2 regions of the Allocoprobacillus halotolerans genome follow, and region 1 is predicted to be linked to the other one. Evidence: a T-box and tRNA genes for the amino acid it is inferred to sense, from the RefSeq annotation. Region 1 holds a T-box; the other holds one or more tRNA genes.

What was found. A T-box is a leader RNA that pairs with one kind of tRNA and senses whether it is charged. The one in region 1 lies ahead of serS (serine--tRNA ligase), so its partner is inferred to be a tRNA-Ser.
Region 2: it has a tRNA-Ser gene. The T-box ahead of serS (serine--tRNA ligase) is inferred to sense a tRNA for this amino acid. The anticodon was not compared.

The regions. Positions count from the first base shown of each region.
Region 1 covers NZ_CP101620.1:1,118,935-1,130,125, reverse strand. The annotation lists gene ltrA (group II intron reverse transcriptase/maturase) at 1-644, opposite strand, end outside; gene serS (serine--tRNA ligase) at 1,180-2,457, opposite strand; T-box leader at 2,498-2,687, opposite strand; gene NMU03_RS06665 (GNAT family N-acetyltransferase) at 2,725-3,228, opposite strand; gene NMU03_RS06660 (transposase) at 3,438-4,484, shown strand; gene NMU03_RS06655 (DUF6618 family protein) at 4,594-4,935, opposite strand; gene NMU03_RS06650 (ExeA family protein) at 4,941-5,747, opposite strand; gene NMU03_RS06645 (TnsB C-terminal domain-containing protein) at 5,701-7,041, opposite strand; gene NMU03_RS06640 (DUF6431 domain-containing protein) at 7,131-7,754, opposite strand; gene NMU03_RS06635 (hypothetical protein) at 8,033-8,194, shown strand; gene NMU03_RS06630 (dicarboxylate/amino acid:cation symporter) at 8,966-10,228, opposite strand; gene NMU03_RS06625 (DUF4230 domain-containing protein) at 10,389-11,000, opposite strand; gene NMU03_RS06620 (ATP-binding cassette domain-containing protein) at 11,076-11,191, opposite strand, start outside.
Region 2 covers NZ_CP101620.1:2,882,367-2,893,557, forward strand. The annotation lists partial or broken gene NMU03_RS17120 (ROK family protein) at 1-363, opposite strand, end outside; gene NMU03_RS17125 (pseudouridine synthase) at 429-746, opposite strand; gene NMU03_RS17130 (pseudouridine synthase) at 749-1,216, opposite strand; gene NMU03_RS17135 (S4 domain-containing protein) at 1,183-1,395, opposite strand; gene NMU03_RS17140 (NUDIX hydrolase) at 1,624-2,154, shown strand; tRNA gene NMU03_RS17145 (tRNA-Asp) at 2,222-2,296, opposite strand; tRNA gene NMU03_RS17150 (tRNA-Ser) at 2,330-2,420, opposite strand; gene NMU03_RS17155 (family 4 glycosyl hydrolase) at 2,511-3,128, opposite strand; gene NMU03_RS17160 (transposase) at 3,227-4,498, shown strand; partial or broken gene NMU03_RS17165 (family 4 glycosyl hydrolase) at 4,799-5,426, opposite strand; gene NMU03_RS17170 (aminotransferase-like domain-containing protein) at 5,552-6,649, shown strand; gene NMU03_RS17175 (hypothetical protein) at 6,652-6,888, shown strand; gene NMU03_RS17180 (magnesium transporter CorA family protein) at 6,883-7,809, opposite strand; gene NMU03_RS17185 (acyl carrier protein) at 7,844-8,065, opposite strand; gene NMU03_RS17190 (DMP19 family protein) at 8,126-8,626, opposite strand; gene NMU03_RS17195 (helix-turn-helix domain-containing protein) at 8,720-8,998, shown strand; gene NMU03_RS17200 (hypothetical protein) at 9,025-9,240, shown strand; gene NMU03_RS17205 (biotin--[acetyl-CoA-carboxylase] ligase) at 9,240-9,671, shown strand; gene NMU03_RS17210 (GTP-binding protein) at 9,666-10,580, opposite strand; gene NMU03_RS17925 (DUF554 family protein) at 10,629-10,748, opposite strand; partial or broken gene NMU03_RS17215 (DUF554 family protein) at 10,759-11,184, opposite strand.

The sequences.
Region 1 (11,191 bases):
CTGAGTAGCGGACTTAGATTTCCACCTTGTGGTGTTCCTACGACTGACTCTTTATATTCATTATCAATCATAATCCCGCTTACTAGAAATTTCCTAATTAGAGATACTATTTCTCCACTCTTTACATCTTTCATGACAAGTGAAATAAGTTTATCATGATTAACTGTATCAAAGAACTTTTCTAGGTCTATATCTACTATCCACTGATAGCCTTCATTCATATATTCCAATGCTTTGATGATTGCCATTTCGCAACATCTATTTGGTCTAAATCCAAAACTATTGTCACTGAATATTGGTTCATAGATAGGTATTAACACTTGGGCTATGGCTTGTTGGACAAATCTATCAAGTACTGTTGGCACTCCTAGATTTCGTATTCCGCCATCGGGTTTGGGTATTTCTACTCTTCTCACAGGTTGTGGCTTATATGTCTTGTTTCGTATACTGTCCTTAATTTCTTCTAGATGTTTATCTAAATAGTCTTTAAGTTCAGCTACTTCCATTCCATCTACTCCACTTGCACCTTTGTTTCGTTTGACTTGTGTAAATGCTAGTTCTAGATTAGTATCACTAAGCATTTCCTCAAGCAATGTGTTATCAGTTTTCATATTTTCGTTACCTCCATTTCTTTCGCTATCCATTATACTCACCTTCCCTACATTCTTCTTTCGGGTCTTCTAGTGTACTCGTCTATCTCCACGGTTTCGTATAATGAAATCAATTCAAAATTCAATAACTGATAGATTTATTCAGTCCTTCGCTCCATGACCATTACAGTCACTTCCTTACTACTACGACTTCTGCTGACTTCTCACTATTCGTTGTTACTGCTGTATCGCTAGTGAGACCTCCCGGGATAAGGTCATATCTCTTTCCTCCCATATATCCGCCACATTTACATATAATAGTCCTATTCGCAACCTCTTATGACTTCGTGTTGTTTTGCACACTCGTCCCTATTATATGCCTGATGTGATTCGTGTTCCTCGGACCAGGACTTTGCCTCCATCTTCTTTCAGATTCCATCTCACGATAGACACCCTTGATATTGGCTAGTGGTTGGCAGTTGCGACATCGCCCCCACAGTGGACTTTCACCACCTAGATATATGCCATGCCCGGCATACAAAAAAGAGTGAAAATAAGTTTTCGTTATTTTCACTCTTTTTATAATTCATTATCCAATTTTGTCTTTACCACCCATATAAGGTCTTAAAACTTCAGGAATAGAAATTGTTCCATCTTCATTATAGTTGTTTTCAATAAAAGCAATTAAAGCTCTTGTACTTGCTAAAACAGTATTATTTAATGTCGCAACATAATATGTTCCCTGTTCACCTTTTGTACGAATACCTAAACGTCTTGCCTGTGCATCTCCTAATGTAGAACAAGAACCAACTTCAAAGTATTTCTTTTGTCTTGGTGACCATGCTTCAACATCACATGATTTGACTTTTAAATCAGCTAAATCACCACTACAACATTCTAATGTTCTTACAGGAATATCTAAACTTCTAAAAAGTTCAACTGTATAAGACCACATTTTGTCATACCATTCCATTGCATCTTCTGGTTTACATAATACAACCATTTCTTGTTTTTCAAATTGATGTACACGATAAATACCACGTTCTTCGATACCATGTGCTCCAACTTCTTTTCTAAAACATGGTGAATAAGAAGTTAAAGTAATTGGTAATTCGTCTTCCTTGACAATTTGATCTTTAAATTTACCAATCATACTATGTTCACTTGTTCCAATTAAATATAAATCTTCACCTTCAATTTTATACATCATCGCATCCATTTCTTCAAATGACATCACACCTGTCACAACATCACTTCTAATCATAAATGGAGGAATACAATAAATAAATCCTTTATCAATCATAAAATCTCTAGCATAAGATAACATAGCTGAAGAAAGTCTAGCAATATCTCCCATTAAATAATAAAAACCATTTCCACTTGTTCTTCCACTTGCCTCTTTATCTAAACCATTTAATTTTGTAATAATATCAGCATGATATGGAATTTCATAATCAGGAACAATTGGTTCCCCATATTTTTGAATTTCTACGTTTTCACTATCATCTTTACCAATAGGTACACTATCATCAATAAAGTTAGGTATTTTCATCATTACCTCTTTTAATTGAGGACCTAACTGAGCTTCTTTTTCTTCCAATTCTTTTAAAGTCTGAGCCATTTCTCCTACTTTTCTTTTATTTTCTTCAGCTAAATCTTTCTTTCCTTCACGCATAAATTGTCCAATTTCTTTAGATAACTTATTACGCATTGCTCTTAATTCACTTGCTTTTGTTAATGATTCACGATATTCTTTATCCAACTGATAAGCTTCGTCAACTAAATGTAATTTTTCATGTTGGAATTTTTTACGCATATTTTCTTTAACTGCTTCAGGATTTTCTCTTAATTTGGCTATATCAATCATCTTTCATTTTCTCCTTTTCCTTAAAATAAAAACACCATTTACAAGGGACGAATCAATCGTGGTGCCACCCTATTTCTTATCAAAATGATAACTTTCATGAGATAACGGATCATCCGGGAGTGATTAGCTCCTCTTATTGGTAGATTTCAATGTTTCCTCATCCTGATTTTCACCAACCATCAGTTCTCTACAATGATTTCACATTTACTTATCCAATGCAACGATTTGATATATTGATTATAGCATAACACTTTATAATTTCAATAATTATTTAATCAAAGAATACATTATCATGTCATGAAATTCGCCATTTTTAAAGCCATTTTTTCTTAATATACCTTCTTTTTCAAATCCACACTTTTCTAATACACGACATGAAGCGGGATTGTAATCAAATGGAGCTGCAAAAATTCTTTCTATATCACTATGTTTAAAGACATATTGAAAGATTTGTTTGACAGCTTCTGACATAATGCCTTGCCCCCAATAATCATGTCCTAAATAATAACCAATTTTTCTACTTCTTCGATTAATATCATCTTGACGTATGACTGCAATACTCCCTGTAATATGCCCTTTATATTCAATCGCAAAAGCAAATAGTTTTGTTTCATCACTTGCAAGAACATCATCAATATAAACATACGCATCTTCAATATGATAAGGATAAGGAATACGATCTGTCATATTATTTAAAACTCTTAAATCATTAATACAATAGCACAATTCCTTGGCATCTTCTCTTTTCCATTTTCTAATGATACAAGACATTTTATCACCATCTTTTTCTCTATTATAGGATAAACAATATTTGCTTTAAACAAATTCACACTCATATACTTTGAGTTTCGGTAAAAAAATAAAAAACAGGTAAAAAGTTATTCACAAATTGCCTGTTTTGCTTTATTTATAAGGAAAATCAGCCTCTTAAATGTTATAATAATTTTAGATCAATAAACAAAATTTAGGAGGGATTTTCCATGAGTTATTTTACCACAGATCTATATGAAACGAAAAGAGAAATTGTCAATTTTTCTAATAAATTATCAGACAGTCTTGATAAACCTGCTGCCAAGTTTGTCATGGACATGATGTTTGGTCTTGCAAGAAGTCAAAGTGTTCTACTTAGCGATATTGCCAGAGCTCTTGATGAAAATATCAAGCTCAATTATACAATTGACAGATTATCCAATCATTTGGCTCAATTTGATGATGAAGCAATGAACCAAATGAAATCCAATTATAATGATATGGTTATCAAGCATCTTAGCGAAGACAGGATCATTTTACTTGATAACAGTGAAATCATCAAAAAATATGGAAGAAAATTTGAAGATCTTTGTATGGTCAGGGATGCTTCCTCACTTAAGGATGACATTTATCCTGGATACCATGTATGTGAGGCAACTGCCCTCACACAGGATCAACATCATCCAATATCTTTGTATAGCCATATCTATTCAACTGAAAGTGAAGGATTCAGGTCAATGAACGATGAAACAATAAAGAGCATAAAATATGTCAAATCTCTCATTCCTGAAAGATGTACATTTGTATGTGACAGAGGATATGATGCCAATGTATTTTATGATTACTTCATAGATGAAAATCATAATGCAGATGATTTCATCATCAGACTCAAAGAAAATAGAACGTTATTGTTTAAAGGGAAGCCAAAGAAAGTAGGAGAAATCGCCAAAAGAAGAAAAGGGAAGATTAAGATGAACATGTATTTTTCTAAGGAAGATAGTGAAGTCTATGTATCACATACGAGAGTGGAACTGCCATCACAAAAGGGAAGGATATTAAATCTAGTCATTGTGTATGGATTAAGTGAAGAAAAACCGATGATGCTTTTAACGAATAGAGAGATCAGGAATAAAAGAGATGTGCATAAGATAGTGAGGGCATATATGTCAAGGTGGCGAATCGAGGAGAAATTCAGATTCAAAAAGAATCAGTATGGTTTTGAAAATATAAGAGTAAGGACAATGAAATCAATTGTTAAACCACAAATTCTGCGATAATGTTAACTGCAGATTAATTTATACTGATTTATCACGTCCTTTTATTTTTAACCGCAGATTATTTGCTACCTGCTGATGGATAGTAAGTGATCAATGAAAAAAGGATATATCATATCGATACATCCTCATAGTTATATTGTTCAAATATACTTTTTATCGCGTATGCAATCCTTCTGCTTTCTAATTCATCATCTATATTATCATACACAGATTCCGTATTCCACATGATATCTGTTGGATATGCCAGTGGTATAAATCTATCCTGGTTTTTTCTTATGATTTTATCGTAGTAATGTATAAACAATTCCCATTCCCCCGCTATTACGTGCATCTGACACCTATATATACTTTTTTCTGTTTTTATGTTAAATGTATAATATGGTCTGATTTCTATGCAGTCGATCTCCCCAACCTGTTTTTTATTTTCTCTATCTTTATATATATAATCCATCTTTCCTATCCTATCATTAATTCCTTGCCTGCTTCCATGATCAGTTCGCTATCAATGATATCCTTTTTATAATGCATTCCTAATATCAGGCTCTTACTGATGATCTGATTGAGTATCCTGACGGAGGTATTCATCAGTGTATAAAGTGTATGATAGCTTTCTTTTGTAAACAGGTCTGTTCGGCAACCGACCGATTCCAAACGTGATTCCACATAATTTTTTACTTCTTCTTCATTGAATCCTGTAAACGTATAATTCATATTGATACGTTGTCTAAATGGTTCCAGGACTTTAAGTCGCAGTGTTCTTATAAATTCATTCTGCCCTACGAATATCAGTGTACAGTAATCTTTTGAATCATAATCAAAATTCATAAGCATGATGAATTCTCTAAGCACTTCTTTTCTGAGAAATTGTGCTTCATCTATCGCTATAATGACTTCCATTTTGTTTTCTACTGTCAATCTTCTCAGTTCATCCTGGATAGCTTGAAACATCTTCGACTTTTTTGTCATCTCTTCAAGCCCCAGTGCATCATTAAGCATTCTGTAAAAATCTATGGCTGTAATCGTTGTCATACAGATATAGATTACTACATATCGATTGGGGTTGAGAGATTCCAATGTTTTTCTCAGACATGTGGTCTTTCCCATCCCAGGATTGCTTAAAAATACACCGATTCCTCTTGATTTGATGATAAATTCCAATCGGTTCGTCATCTGTTTAAAATCATTAGATTCATATAATGTTTTAATCATTGTATCTTTAGTAAATGGATTTCTGTCCATTCCGTAATACGTTGTCATTTCCATTAATAAATAATCTCCTCTCTTCTTGTCCTTCCGTTTTCAACCTTATCTGTCCTACTGATTGGAACTTTCTTTTTTCGGATATATCATACAGATAGGTATTTTCAAAAGTTCTTGGATCATATCGAATGATTACCCTCATCCCGATATAAATGGACGGAACATCAAATAAAACATTTTCAATCAATACGGTTGAATCTCCATTTACCTTACGTGTCGTTTCATGCATGAACACATCGTCAAGCCAGGCTCTGTATTCAACGGATGATTTATTGGATAGCTGACATACCTCCACGTCCTTCATATCGTACATGTATCTTTCCAATGGAGTGTGATTGTCGTGAATGTCATCCTTCAGTGAAGAATGAGGGGTACGGTTATATTCGTTAATCCAACTTTTTAATCTCATATTGAGCTCGGTCAATGAATGATAATGGCTTCCATGATCCCCATTCATCCATCTCATCTTGATGGTAGAAAAGAACCTTTCAATAACGGCCTTTCCTTCCGGTGAATAAGGTGGATTGTAGATGATTTTTGTGCCCAGCCTTGCTTCTATCTCCTTGGTGCTTTTATTTTTGTAGCTTGATCCATTGTCAAGGATGATCATCTTACTTCTCCCATATCTTAGTACTGCATCATGCCATACCTTCTGAAAATTAACGGCATTATCATTAAAAAAGAATTCAGCACCAACTATCATTCTTGAATGATTATCGATGATGGCAATCAGATAAGTTTTTCTGTACTCACCGGCTTCATCAAAAATATAAAAGGTATGACAGGTATCCGCTTCATATCCATCACATGAATGAGCAAATTCCCATGTACGTCTTTCTTTTGTGACAGGTTTTGACCCATGACGCAATCCTGAATTTTTAATGTACCTCTGAACAGTATCTACCGATACATCACCTACGTTGAGGAGCCCCTTTTCAATCATTCTTTCATAGATCATGACGCCTGTCACTTTAGGGAATTCCTTGATCATATCGCTAATAAAATCTTTATGGCGATTGTCCAGCTTCCTGACTCTTCCGGCATCCAGACGATCTTTAGGCATCAGTTCATCAAATCCACAATTTCTATAAATATAAAGCCAATTCTTTAAAGTTACAGCAGAAAACTTTCTTCTGGTACCATCGGGCCAATCGACCTCATTCTTGGAAACACGCCTAAAATAGGCTTCAGCGGATATATCCGTAAATGTAGCCGAAACGACAGGTGCAATAAGTGAAAATTTGACCTGTGCAACGAGTTTTCTGTACTCGTAACGATCAGTATTCTGTTTGTTCATAACTTTTTACCTCCCAAAAAAGTATAGAACAGTGAAAATGATAAAGATATTTCCATCTTATTTATTTTTATATTCTAATGATCATCATTTCACGAAGGAGCAAATAATTTGCGGTCATATTGAAATAAAGCATGGGAACTCAAATCGTAGATATCATTCATGACATCCTCATAAAGATAAATCATTGAAACAAAAAAAGACATGCGGTAACTGTTTCTAAGCTGCATATAGTAGCGTAGATAGCACATGTATTTTTTGATCCATCTGTAGATTGTAGAAATAGATATTCCATATTTATTTGAAACATCATTTACAGTCAATGAAGAATAAAATTTATCAAAAAGGACAGATAATATAAAAGGAATAGAATATTGGCAATGAGGCACAATGAAAAGATGAGGAAGGACAGCATGAAAATGTTTGCAGTTTTCACAGTAAAGCACGGGAATCGAAACAGTTTCCTCAACAACGGCATTATCACGGAAAGTAATAAAATAGCGATCATAAGAGATAAAGAATTTAAAATTAGGTGACTTACATATATGATCATCATGGATATGAAACGCAGAGAGTTCCAGATGATTTAATAAAAAGGTTTCGAGAAGCTGAAATTCACTAGCAGAGAGAGAATGGTTAAAATTAATAGGACAAGTTTGAAAAATATGCTTGATTAAAACAGAAAATGATTGTACCATAGTAGCGGGTGGATTCATCAAAGATGAACCCAGGAGAAAAGATGAGATTGAGCCTGCAAAACTGAACCTATCTTTTCTCTTTTTCCTTTCTTAAGATTAAAAAAATCAGTCAAAATAAATAACACATAGAATATTATAAATCAAAAAACAGATAAAGGATATAAGAACTGCGGTTTCTAACGGCAAATCTTATATCCTTTTGATTATATTAATCTGCGGTTTTTCATCTAAATTGATTTTGTAGAGTTTTCGGTTTAACAGCAGAGAAAGTAGACAAGAAATTACTGGTCATAAAGATGATAGAGAGAAGCAAATCGCTTAAAGGAAAGAGATATTACTGGTGCTATCAGATCAGTAAAGGGATACAGGAAATATTAAAATATGCACAAAAGGGAATCAAGGAGTTTCAAAATATAAGAGAGAAGCAGGAATACAGGCAGCTGCAACTGAAACTATAAAATGAACATATAGTAAATAATAAAAAAGGTCATGAAAATGACACTTTTTCAGCTACAATAAAAAGAGAACAAAAACAAAAAAGATGATATAGATAAGAAAACAAGGGTTATGACAATAAACAACAAGACATACCCTTCAAAAAAGAATGCAAAAAACCGAAAGTCAAACATATACATATTGACATTAAAATCAACATAAACTATAATGTAGTTGAAAAAGGAACATCCAATAAGCGGCTATGCTCTGGATTTTTAGGTAAAAAATAACTACCCTGTATGTCCAAAACAAGAGGTAGTTATTTTTTGTTTTCCTTTATTATTTCAAGGAGTAGCTTCACAATGATTGATAACATTGCCATCACTAATGATAACATTCCAAAATTGCTCATGTTTAACACCTCCATCTCCATAAATTTCTCTTTCGAGTTATCTATATCAACAGAGTTTCCGATCTCTGATCTTTCGACCAAAGCATAACCACCTATCGCTATTGCTGTTCCATAGGTATTATATCATTCAAAATACTATCTTCTATGGAATTCATTAAGTATATATTAATAAAAATTATTCACTTAAAGCAAATATTATTGAATTTCATCTTTTTATAAAGTATAACGAAATTATCCTAAGTGATATGCTTTGGATTTTATAAGATGGAAATAACTACCTCAACTTATTCCAAAACATTATGTAGAAATAGCTACCTTCATTTTACCGAGAGCCTGAAGGTAGTTATTTTTTGCAAAGAAAAGTAAGCTCATATGAACTTACTTAACTATGATAAACATCTTCATCTAACATATTTTCTTTTTTTGCAACGATAACTGAAGTTGCTGAATCACCAACAACATTCAATGAAGTAACAAGCATTTCAATAGGTCTATTAATTGCTAAAATTAATGAATAAGCAAGTAAAGCACCATCATTTGTATATCCCATACCTGTTAAAATTGTAAATAAGATGACAGCTCCTGCTCCTGGTGCAGCTGGTGTTCCAACTGAAGCAATTAAAGCAAGGAAAGCAATGACAGCCATTGATGTTAATGTAACATCATAACCTGAACTTGCTGCAATAAAGATAGCTGCAATAACTTGCATGATGGCTGTTCCATCCATATTAATTGTCATTCCAAGTGGTAAAACGAATGAAGCAATTTCTTCACTAACCCCTAATTCATGAACTGTTGTTTCTTTATTTAAAGGAAGTGTAGCAGCACTTGAAGAAGTTGAAAAACCAAATAAAGCAACTTTTGGTATTTTTCTTGAGAAAGGTTTTGGATTTATTTTTCCCATAACTATAATATAAATAGGATATGCTATAAATAAATAAACAAGTAAAGCAAAGATAACTGTTAAGACATAAGCTAATGCTGGTAATAAATAATCAATTCCATAAATTGCAAATGTTCTTGTTAGTAAACAAAATATAGCATATGGGGCACATTTTGTAATCACAAATGATAAACATACAGAAATAATATCACTACATTCAATTAATAATTTCTTTAATGTTTTTGATTTATCTTTTAATTGATTCATAGCCAAACCAATAGCAACTGCTAAAAAGACAACTGCAAGAACATTACCATTATTTGTAAAAGCACTAATTAAGTTATTAGGAATAACTGAAACAATAATATTTAATGGATTTGATCCAACTGTTCCTTCTTGAATTACAAGATTATCAGCATGAATCGCATTAAATGCACCTAATTTATAAACAATAGAACCAATAACACCAGCCCATATTAAAGCACATAATGTTGTTGTAAGGAAAGTTCCAATTGTTTTAGAAGAAATTCTTCCTAACTTCTTAGTATCAGTAATTACACAAATTGCTAAAATAATGGAAACAAAAACCATTGGAATAATAATTAACTGTAAAGCATTCACAAATAATTGTCCAATAATATAAAACAATCCAATGGAATTATGAGCACCTTCAGCACTAATATCTTGAAATAAAAGATTATTAATTGTATTCCATAGAGAATCTTGCCCACTTGCTAATAAATTTTCTCTTAAAAAATACAACCTAATCCTGCAATCAAACCACAAATTAAGGCAATAACCATTTTCTTTGCCAGTTTTTTACCACTTTGACCTGTTTTCATAAATACCTCCCATTTTTATATCCAAACTTTTAATATTATACAATAATATCGCTATATTGCAATAAAAAATGACAGAACTTTTAAGATTCTGCCACTTTTATATTAATTTTATATTCATCATCAGATGAACACATAGATTCAACAAATGTTTTAATTGTTTCTTCAGCCTTATTTTGAGCCTCTTCTAACAAACCTTTTTCCTTTGCTTTTATTTCCATATTGTCTTTTTGATCTATTGCAAATTGATTATAATCAGTAATACTAATCTGATTAAAAATATTCTTTGTTTCATCAAAAACTTCAATACTTTCCTCATCCATTTCATGAGATAGAATCTTTGCTTCAGGAACAGTTATATCAATATTTTTACCACGCATATTCACTTCTACTAAACTCATATCAATACCAGCTTTAATTTTTCCATCATAAGAAATAATAAAACTTTTTGTTGTAAAAGGAACTTTCCATCCATAAAACGTTGCCTGATTTTCAAATTTACCCATATTCGTGTAATTGTACTCAACAGTTGCTAATTCACTAATACTTTGTATCTGTTGTGATAATAAATCACTTGTAATTTCAGTAGGTTCTTCTCCACTTGGCCATACTTTTCCAACAAAAAAGAAAACCACTGCAATCACAACAATAATAATGATATTTTTTAATGTTTGACTTATTTGTATTTTTTTCATTTTTTTCACCTGCTTTGTCATTATTTTAGAAAAGATAGAAGTATTTGTCAAATTATAGATACAAATGAGTCAAGTTTATAAAATCTTATCTACTTGAAGAAACAATTGTTTGTCATAAAACTCTTTATATGCACCATTATTCTTCAATAATTCATCTTTTAAACCATTTTCAATCAAGTGTCCCTTTTCAA
Region 2 (11,191 bases), 1.2 Mb from region 1:
TTCAGCTAAACCAGCTACATTAGCATCATTATCAATAAAAACTGGTAAATTAAATCTTGTTGATAATTTTTCGCAAATTGGATAGTTTTCAAAACCAGGTAAGTTAGTAGCCATAATCATGACACCATTGGCTGTATCAACTGGACCAGGTACACCAATACCTACACCTTGAACATTTTCAATACCACCACAAACAGTGTAATCAAGACTTTCAATTTGCCTTATAATTTTTGAACAAACATAATCAGGTCCATTTTCTCTTTCAGTTGCATCTTTCACTTCACTATAAGATTGTCCATTTTCATCGACCAATAGAGTACGAACGTTTGTTCCACCTAAATCAATCCCAATATAATATTTCATCTTAGTTCTCCTTCCCTTGATTTATATTTATTATACAATAAATTAAAGTGTTTTCATAGATTCTTTTATTGAAACAATATTTTTTTCAATCGTTCTAGATTTTGAGGTAATGGCGATTGTATCACAACATCTTGTAAATATTTTAATGAACCAATAGGTTTTACAAATTGAATTTGATACGCATGTAAAAATTGATTTTGAAAATGATATGTCTTTTTCAAATAACGATTTAATTCAAAATCTCCATATTTACTATCACCAATGATAGGATGTCCAACACTAGACAAATGTAAACGAATTTGATGTGTACGACCCGTAATAATTTTGACTTTTAATAAAGAATACTTTTGATTTGATTGAATATTTTCAACAATCGTATGCATTTTTAATGCCCCTCAGTATTTGAGGATACCATTCTTGCAAGCGAACGATCACTATCCTTTTTCATATATCCTATCAATTCAACGCTAGTCATATAACCTTTACAAATCGTTAAATATGTTTTGTCAATACAATGACGTTTCTTCATCATTTCATTTAAATCTTGTAAAGCTCGCATTGTTTTTCCAAAAATCACAATTCCACTTGTATTTCGATCTAATCGATGAACTGGTCCTGGTGTAAATCCTAATGTTTGTTGTGGATCATATTCTCCTTTTTGATACAAATAAGTTAAAACCTGATTAGATAAAGTATTCATATCTTCATTGATATCTTCATGAACTAGTAATCCTACTGGTTTATTGACAACCAAAATATTTTGGTCTTCATATAAAACATCAAAAGTGATTGCTAAATCATAAATACTTTGTGGCTTTGTCAGTTCTTGAAAGCGATCTTCATATAAAAACAATTCAACTTTATCACCTTTTTTAAAATATAATTTTCCTTTACTCTCACACCATTGACTTTGACATCCTTTTTTCTTAGCATTTTATAAATCAATTGCGATGGTGCTTGACACAATAATTTTTTGAGATATTTATCAATACGCTGATTTTCATAATTTTCATCTATAATTAAAGTTTTCATTTCATCACCGTTTTTATTCTATCAAAATTTCATAAAAAAATATACATTTTTATTTGAAAGCCTTTACAACTTATAAAACTCTGTTATAATTAGATTTGTTAAGTGGTTCTCACTTAAACATACCCCCTATTATCACCCTAACGTGTAAATAATAGAGATAGAAGAAAGTATGCTCCCCGCATACTTTCTTTTTTCTTTTGTGCTATAATAATGTTGAGGTGAAAAGTTGTGGAAAAAGAGATTCAAAGAACTATCATTTATGATGGTAAAATTATGCAAGTAACAAGGGAAGAAGTTGAACTTGAAGATGGTCAACATGCCTATCGTGAAGTTGTCTATCATCATGGTGGTGTCTGTATTTTAGCCATTAAAAATCATCAAATCATTCTTGTTAAACAATTCCGTTATCCTAATCGTATTCAAACAATAGAAGTACCGGCTGGAAAATTAGAAGCTGATGAAGATCCACGTGATTGTGCCTTTCGTGAATTAGAAGAAGAAACAAACAATCGTGCCAAGGACATGCAATTTGTAATGAAAGTTCTTCCTTCACCAGGTTACACAAGTGAGTGGCTTTATCTTTATGAAGCGATTGATTTTGAAGAAGTTGAAGATGCCTTGGATGGGGATGAAGATGAATTTATTGATATTGTGAAATTAGATATTGATGATGCTTATCAAAAAGTTTTAAGTGGTGAGATTGTTGATGCCAAAACAGTGATTGCGATTATGTATGCATATCAAAAAGAACATCAGTAAAAGTGGGTAACCACTTTTTCTTTCTATAAACAAAAAAGTTATCCCTAAGGATAACGCATTTTTATATTGGCGGTCTGGACGGGGCTCGAACGCGACCTCCGCCGTGACAGGGCGGCATTCTAACCAACTGAACTACCAGACCAATATATTTTCAACTGCCAAGGGTTTATATCAATGGCGGAGACAGAGGGATTTGAACCCTCGCGCCAGTTTCCCGACCTACACCCTTAGCAGGGGCGCCTCTTCAGCCTCTTGAGTATGTCTCCATCAGTTGCCTAGATATAATAGCATACCTTTTTGAAGATTTCAATACTAAAATGAAAAAACTTTAAAAAATAGGAGTTGAAAATCAACTCCTACTTATTGAAAAATTGTGGTAAATAATCTTTATGTGCTTCCAATAATTCATCAATCACAACATTAGCGATTTCATCACTTGGACATAATGGGTTCATATTTAAAGCTGTCACAGCCAAATTACGATCTCCACTGACTGCTGCTTCAATGACTAAACGTTCAAAAGTTTTCATCATATGCACATAACCACTGATAGGTAATTTCAAATCACCTGTCGCAATTGGTTGAGGTCCATCAGCTGTAATACGGCAAGCCACTTCAACAGCACTATCCATTGGTAAATCAGCAATTGCTCCATTATTACGGACATCCACATATTGAATATCTCCTTTATTTGTGTAAATAGATGCAATTAAATTACATGCTGCATCAGAATATTTGGCTCCACCACGCATTGCTAATTGTTCTGGTTTTTCTTGAAGTTCTTCATGACTATAAAGTTCAAATAATTCTTCTTCTGTCTTGCTGACAACTTCTCCACGCACTGTTCCAGTCTTGAATTGTTCTAATTCTTCTTCTAATTGTTCTTTTGTAAAGAAGTAATAATTATGATATGGACAAGGAATCGCCTTTAATTTGAGTTTCGGTAAAAAAATAAAAAACAGGTAAAAAGTTATTCACAAATTGCCTGTTTTGCTTTATTTATAAGGAAAATCAGCCTCTAAAATGTTATAATAATTTTATCTCAATAAACAAAATTTAGGAGGGATTTTCCATGAGTTATTTTACCACAGATCTATATGAAACGAAAAGAGAAATTGTCAATTTTTCTAATAAATTATCAGACAGTCTTGATAAACCTGCTGCCAAGTTTGTCATGGACATGATGTTTGGTCTTGCAAGAAGTCAAAGTGTTCTACTTAGCGATATTGCCAGAGCTCTTGATGAAAATATCAAGCTCAATTATACAATTGACAGATTATCCAATCATTTGGCTCAATTTGATGATGAAGCAATGAACCAAATGAAATCCAATTATAATGATATGGTTATCAAGCATCTTAGCGAAGACAGGATCATTTTACTTGATAACAGTGAAATCATCAAAAAATATGGAAGAAAATTTGAAGATCTTTGTATGGTCAGGGATGCTTCCTCACTTAAGGATGACATTTATCCTGGATACCATGTATGTGAGGCAACTGCCCTCACACAGGATCAACATCATCCAATATCTTTGTATAGCCATATCTATTCAACTGAAAGTGAAGGATTCAAGTCAATGAACGATGAAACAATAAAGAGCATAAAATATGTCAAATCTCTCATTCCTGAAAGATGTACATTTGTATGTGACAGAGGATATGATGCCAATGTATTTTATGATTACTTCATAGATGAAAATCATAATGCAGATGATTTCATCATCAGACTCAAAGAAAATAGAACATTATTGTTTAAAGGGAAGCCAAAGAAAGTAGGAGAAATCGCCAAAAGAAGAAAAGGCAAGATTAAGATGAACATGTATTTTTCTAAGGAAGACAGTGAAGTCTATGTATCACATACGAGAGTGGAACTGCCATCACAAAAGGGAAGGATATTAAATCTAGTCATTGTGTATGGATTAAGTGAAGAAAAACCGATGATGCTTTTAACGAATAGAGAGATCAGGAATAAAAGAGATGTGCATAAGATAGTGAGGGCATATATGTCAAGGTGGCGAATCGAGGAGAAATTCAGATTCAAAAAGAATCAGTATGGTTTTGAAAATATAAGAGTAAGGACAATGAAATCAATAAATGTATTGAATACGATATTGATGATGCATATAGGGCATATAACACTGTTGGCAGAGAAAGTAGACAAGAAATTACTAGTCATAAAGATGATAGAGAGAAGCAAATCGCTTAAAGGAAAGAGATATTACTGGTGCTATCAGATCAGTAAAGGGATACAGGAAATATTAAAATATGCACAAAAGGGAATCAAGGAGTTTCAAAATATAAGAGAGAAGCAGGAATACAGGCAGCTGCAACTGAAACTATAAAATGAACATATAGTAAATAATAAAAAAGGTCATGAAAATGACACTTTTTCAGCTACAATAAAAAGAGAATAAAAACAAAAAAGATGATATAGATAAGAAAACAAGGGTTATGACAATAAACAACAAGACATACCCTTCAAAAAAGAATGCAAAAAACCGAAAGTCAAACCTTTAACCCTTGAATAAATGATGGCGAATATGGTAAAGATACGAAGTTTTTCATTTGAATTGTATCTTCTTGTTTTAAATGTGCATATTTATCTAACAATTCATCAAAATGTGAAACACCATCAACAAAAACATCTGTCGCAAAGATAAAATGATTCACCCCCTGCACTTCCATTGTCACTTGACTTTCTTCCACATTCAACATTTTTGCAAAACCTGCAACCATATTCACAGGTACGTTGCATAAACCAATAGCTTTTTTAAAATTTGTATGACGTAAAATGGCTTCAGTCACCATCCCAGCTGGATTAGTAAAATTAATCAACCATGCATTTGGACATAATTCTTCAATATCTTTGACAATATCTAAAATAACTGGAATGGTTCTAAAAGCTTTAAACATTCCTCCTGCCCCATTTGTTTCTTGACCAATTAATCCATGACTTAATGGAATACGTTCATCTAAAACACGAGCAGGTAAACGTCCAATACGCATTTGTGTTGTGACAAAATCTGCATCTTTTAATGCTTCACGACGATCATAACTTAAAACAACTTTCATTGGCAGTCCAGCTTTTTTGACCATACGTTTTGCAAGTGCACCAACTGTTTCTAATTTATCACGTCCTTCTTCAATATCCACTAACCATAATTCCTTTACAGGTAAATGATCATATCTTTTAATAAACCCTTCTACTAATTCTGGAGTATAACTGCTTCCTCCACCAATTGTTACAATTTTTACACCATCTTTGTTCATCCTTTAACACCTCTTTCTTCTTGATGATTTCATTATAAAATAATTTTTATTAAAATCAATAAATCAAAACAACAACTATACCGGTATAGATTGATATGCTATAATAAAAACGAGGAGTGATCAACATGACTAAATACGAACAATTAGCACAATTATTAGAACAAGATATTATCCATCAAAAATATAAACGTGGTGATAAATTGCCTTCCATTCAAACTTTATCCAAACAATATCATTGCAGTAAAGAAACAGTTATCAAAGCTTATCAATTATTAGTTCAACAACATTTAATTTATGCCAAAGCGCAAAGTGGATATTATGTTTTAGGTAGTCCTATTCTTCCAGCTTCCTCAACCCATCATTTCTCATTAGAAACGGGAAATCCACCCATTCACGCCACTTCACTTGAAGATGCTAAACATTGCCTTTCTCTAGCTATTGATGAATATCAGGAATCTTCTTTGAACTTATCTTTACAAGGTGTCCAATCTTTACGTCAAACTTTAGCTAATTTCTTCTTTGATATGGGTATTTATGCACAAGAAAGTTCAATCTATTTAATACAAGGTGTAACACAAATGCTATCTTTTTTATCTTCTATAACCTTCCCTAATCAGCATACTTATATTTTAATAGAAGAACCCACTTACAGTTATTATGTTCGCTTTCTCCACTCTTTATCCCTTCCCATTTTAACCATTTATCGTGATGAAAATGGTATTGACCTCGAACACCTCCAATATCTTTTTGAACATTATGACATTAAATTCTTTTATACAATTCCTCGTAACCATAATCCACTTGGTACAACTTATTCTTCTCACACGCGTCAAAAAATTGCCCAGTTAGCGTTAAAATACAATGTCTATATTATTGAAGATGATTATTTTGGTCATTGTTCTAGTTATTCGCATTATCTTCCTTTGTTTTATTATATGGAAGGTAAAAACTGTATTTACTTAACAAGTTTTTCAAAAACCATTCCTTATATTCGTATTGGTGTTGCGATTGTCCATCAGGATTTTCAAGATACTTTTGATCAAATGACTCATCAATCTTATTATTATTCTTATCAGCTACCTTCTTTAATTTCACAAGCCACTTTAGAATCTTATATTAAAAGTTCACTTTATCATAAACAGACACAACAATTACAAAACTATCTCAAAAAAATTATCGCATTATTAAAAAAATCACCCAAAGCTGGAATCCAAAGCTTTTAAAAGTGATTTCAAGTTATTCTGGTTATTATTTTACGATTCAGTTTTTAGTTCCTATTGATTTGGATAATTTCCAACAACGTTTATTGGAAAATCGTATTCATATTGCCAGAAATGAAAGATGTTTCTATGAATCCTCTCATTTTCAAAATTCAGTTCGTTTAAGTCTAGCTAGAATACATAGCCAAGATCTTCAAACAGCACTAGAATTATTTTATCAAACTTTTTTAGATTGCTTATAAAAATTTCTTTTTCTTAAATAAAATCATTAACCCTACAACAATGATTCCACTCAAAACAATCACTGCAGGATAGCCATAAACACTTTTTAACTCAGGCATATTTTCAAAATTCATGCCATACCACCCAGCAATTAGAGTCAAAGGCATAAAAATTGTTGTCACAACAGTAAAAAACTGCATCGTTTTGTTGAGTTTATAATCTTCTCTTGACTGATGAGCACTATGTGCCTGATTCAAAATTTCTCGCAGCATTTCTACATTTTTAGACAAACGCTCTATACGACGCGTAAAGATTTCAAAATAACGAGAATCATCGTCTTCAAAAATATGATGGTGATTCATTTCCAAATCTTCGCCAATTGTCATTAAGTTTTCATAATAGTTTTGTAAAAGCAATAATTCTTTATTGAGTTGTCTAAGTTGATTGGTAAAATTTATAGCATCTTCTTCATGCAACTCTAATTCTTCAATTTCATTTTGCAATTCTTCAATATATTGATAATCAGCCGCTAATAAATCACTTAAAAAATAATAAACAAGACGTGTAATAGAAGCATCTCTTTGAAGTACATAATCCGTAGATGATTGAAAAACTTCATCAATATGATGATCTTCATCATCAATTACAACAACCAAAAATAAATTTTTAAAAATAAATAAAGCCAACACATCTTTTTTGACAAAAATATCTCGTGCATTAATCAAATGCACCAAACCAAAATAATAGTGATAAGCAGGAATAATCATATTTTGATGAAATAAAGATGGATCTTCCAAACGTTCAATCGATGTCTTTTCAATACCCAATTGTTCATAACATGATTTTAACTGTTCTAAATCCATCATCGCAATATAACGATGATGTTCTTGTATATTCTCTATATTAACTTTTGTTTTTTGATGATCAACTTGATAAATCATAATTTTCCTCCTATAAAAAAATAGGGTTTTTTCCCTATTTTTTTGCATCAATTAAATCCAATAAATCTTGAACTGTTTTAATTTTTAATAATTCATCATCTTGAAATTCTACACCAATTTCTTCTTCAAGTTCAAAAACCAAATCAACCAAATCTAAAGAATCAATACCTAAATCCTTAAAAGATGATTCTTTTGTTAATTCATGACCTTTTAATTTAGATGATAATCTCTCTTTTATTTTATCAAAATAATCCATTCCTTATTCACCTCATTTTTATTATAATCACATCACAGTTAAATTACAATCTCTTTTTACTTACATAAAAGCTTCTTTATGACAAAGAACATAATGAAGACTTAAAGTTTCCAAGTCTTCTTTCAATTCTTGAAATTCATGATCCAAAAGGTCAAATAACCATGAAATTTCACGATAGTCCAAACTTTTTAATTCTTCTATCCTTAATTGCTGATCTTCTGGCACGACACCTTCATGAAAAATACCATTAGCTCGATCTAAAATCAAGGCTGTACGATTGGCTTTCATTTCCAACAAAGCTTCAACTGTTTCATTAGCAAAATTGCCTGAAGTTTCACTATAATACGATTCTATACCTCCATCACACATACTTAATGCAAAAGTCTGACAAAGATAAAAAACTCTCTCAATCCCATTTAACTCGTTAATTAAATCACCGTTTTCACATTTTTGACTAATAACATTATATAAATCCATAACAATTTGACGATGATCACTGCGTGCAATAATTTCACTAGCCTGCAATGTCAAATCATCTAAAGCATCTTCTATTGTTGGCATATGAATCCCTCCTATCTTTATTCTATACTTTTTTTAGGAAAAAGTATAGAATTATTCCTTTATCTTTAGAACAAAGATGATTATAATAAACTTATGGAAAAAGAAATATTAAAAATTTTAAAACAACATCAAAATCAATATGTTTCAGGTCAGGAAATTTGTGAAGAGCTTCATGTATCACGAATGACAATATCTACTTGTATCAAAAAAATCAAAGAGAAAGGATACCATATTATATCATCTACAAAAAAGGGATATTGTCTAACAGAGGATAATGATGTGATTTTTATTGAAAACATTAAACCTTTGATTCCTGATTTTTTCAAAATATTGAGTATTTTGATGAAATTGATTCAACAAATGATTATTTAAAAAGAACTCCTCATCAAGAAGGGGATATTGTATTGGCTGAAAATCAGACAAAGGGAAAAGGACGAAATGGCAAAAGCTTTCATTCTCCTAAACAAAAAGGAATTTATGTATCTTTTGTTTTAAAACCTCAATTAACGATTTTTGATTCATTAAAAGTCACTGCCTGTTTAGCAGTATCTTTAGTGAAAGCCATTGAAAAAATTATCCTGTTCATCCTCAAATCAAATGGGTTAATGATTTAATGATTAACGATTTCAAAATTGCTGGTATTTTATGTGAAGCCAGTTTAGAAATGAACACTGCCAAAATTGATCATATGATCGTTGGGATTGGTATCAACGTTCATTCTTATACAATGCCTGAGGAATTAAAAAATATTGCTGAGTGTATTGAAGATTTCTGTTCAGTTGTGATACCAAGAGAACAATTGCTGATTGATTTTTTCAATATTTTTTATCAGGACTATTGTCAGTTATCATCTTCATCATGGCTTAATTTCTATCGTCAGCATTCTTATGTTTTGCATCAAGACATTACAGTTTATGAAAACAATCAGTCTTATCAAGCTTATGTTTTAGATATTAATGATGATGCATCTTTAAAAATTCAAACAGAACATGGTATCAAAACCTTAAATTCAGGTGAAGTATCAATTCGTAAAAAAACATCATAATGATGTTTTTTTGTTTAAATAAGTTTGTATATGATCTTTATTTAAATTTTCACCAATCACAATTAAAACATCCTGTCCAAGGGAAATAGGTTGTAAAGATATATGCTGATTCGTTGCATTTAACTCATACCATTGTTCATTTTCACAAATAAATCCTTTAATACGAAAAACATGACCACAAGATGCATCATGAAAAATATCAGAAACACGAGCAGATAAATCATTTTGAGAAAGGTGATTATTCATAAAATATAATGATGTATATGCCTCTTGATATGAAATAGGATATTTAACATATTCATTCATGATATAACCAACATTCATCAATTTTTGAAACTCTTGTGAAGAAAAATGCATCCAATTGGTATAAAAATCAGTTTCTTGCAAGACTCTTTGACATTGGACTTCTTGTAAAGATTCTTGAAGAAAACACATGGTCTGTTGAACTTCATCTGACGATGCCTCCTGATAATGACTTAAGATAATTGCACCTGCATGCGCAATTTGTGAGGCAAGGATATATCGTGATGATGGCGATAAATCAAGATTCATTTTGGTATCGACTATCGTAAAAACATTGCCTATTTCATACCAATTTGTAAGTGGTTCTTCGTGTAAAACATCAAAAAATTCGTCAACATCATATATTCCAGAAGGTTCAATTAAAAGATAATCATATTTTAACATTCCCATTGCAATTAATTTTGTTTTAAAACGCCTTTGATGGGTTTCTTGATCACAACCACCAGCAATCATTTCTAAATCGCATTGATCTTTGAACGTTTCTTGAAGTAACATCATATCGACATTAACTGCACCAAAATCGTTTTCAATAATACCTACTTTATATCCTTGTTGTATCAGATATGATGCATATTGTTTGATAAATGTTGTTTTTCCAGTTCCCAAAAACCAGTAATTAAATCTACTTTTGTCAAAATAATGACCTCCTTTTCTTTATAATAACAAAGCCAAAATAATCGTAACAATTAACGCTAGTAAAAGATTAGATACTTTGATGGTACGTGGCCATATCAGATTGATACCTACACAAAATATCAATATATTTCCAACCATATCCAAACAATCAAAAAAGATATGGTGTCATAAATGATGCAAGTCCTGCTGATAAAATAGTCACTGTTCCTTGTAAAAGCACAACCGGAATAAAAGAAAAAAGACAACCTTCTCCCATTGAAGATGTCATCACTAATATAATGACAAAATCTAAGATAGCTTTGGCAAATAATAATGAATGGTCACCAGTCATGCCATCTTAAATTGCGCCCATAATTGCCATCGCTCCAATACTGACAGTTAAAGAAGCTGTGACAAAACCTTGAATAAACTGACGATCTTCATGGCTACCTGTTTTATATTTTAACCATTGTCCAAACTTTTCAAACATCCCATCAACATTAATGATTTCACCTATTAGTGCTCCAATGACCATTGAAAGAATCATATTCATAGAACCCGTTGCTTTGAAAGTTGCACCTTCAATAACAAGCATCTTTGAT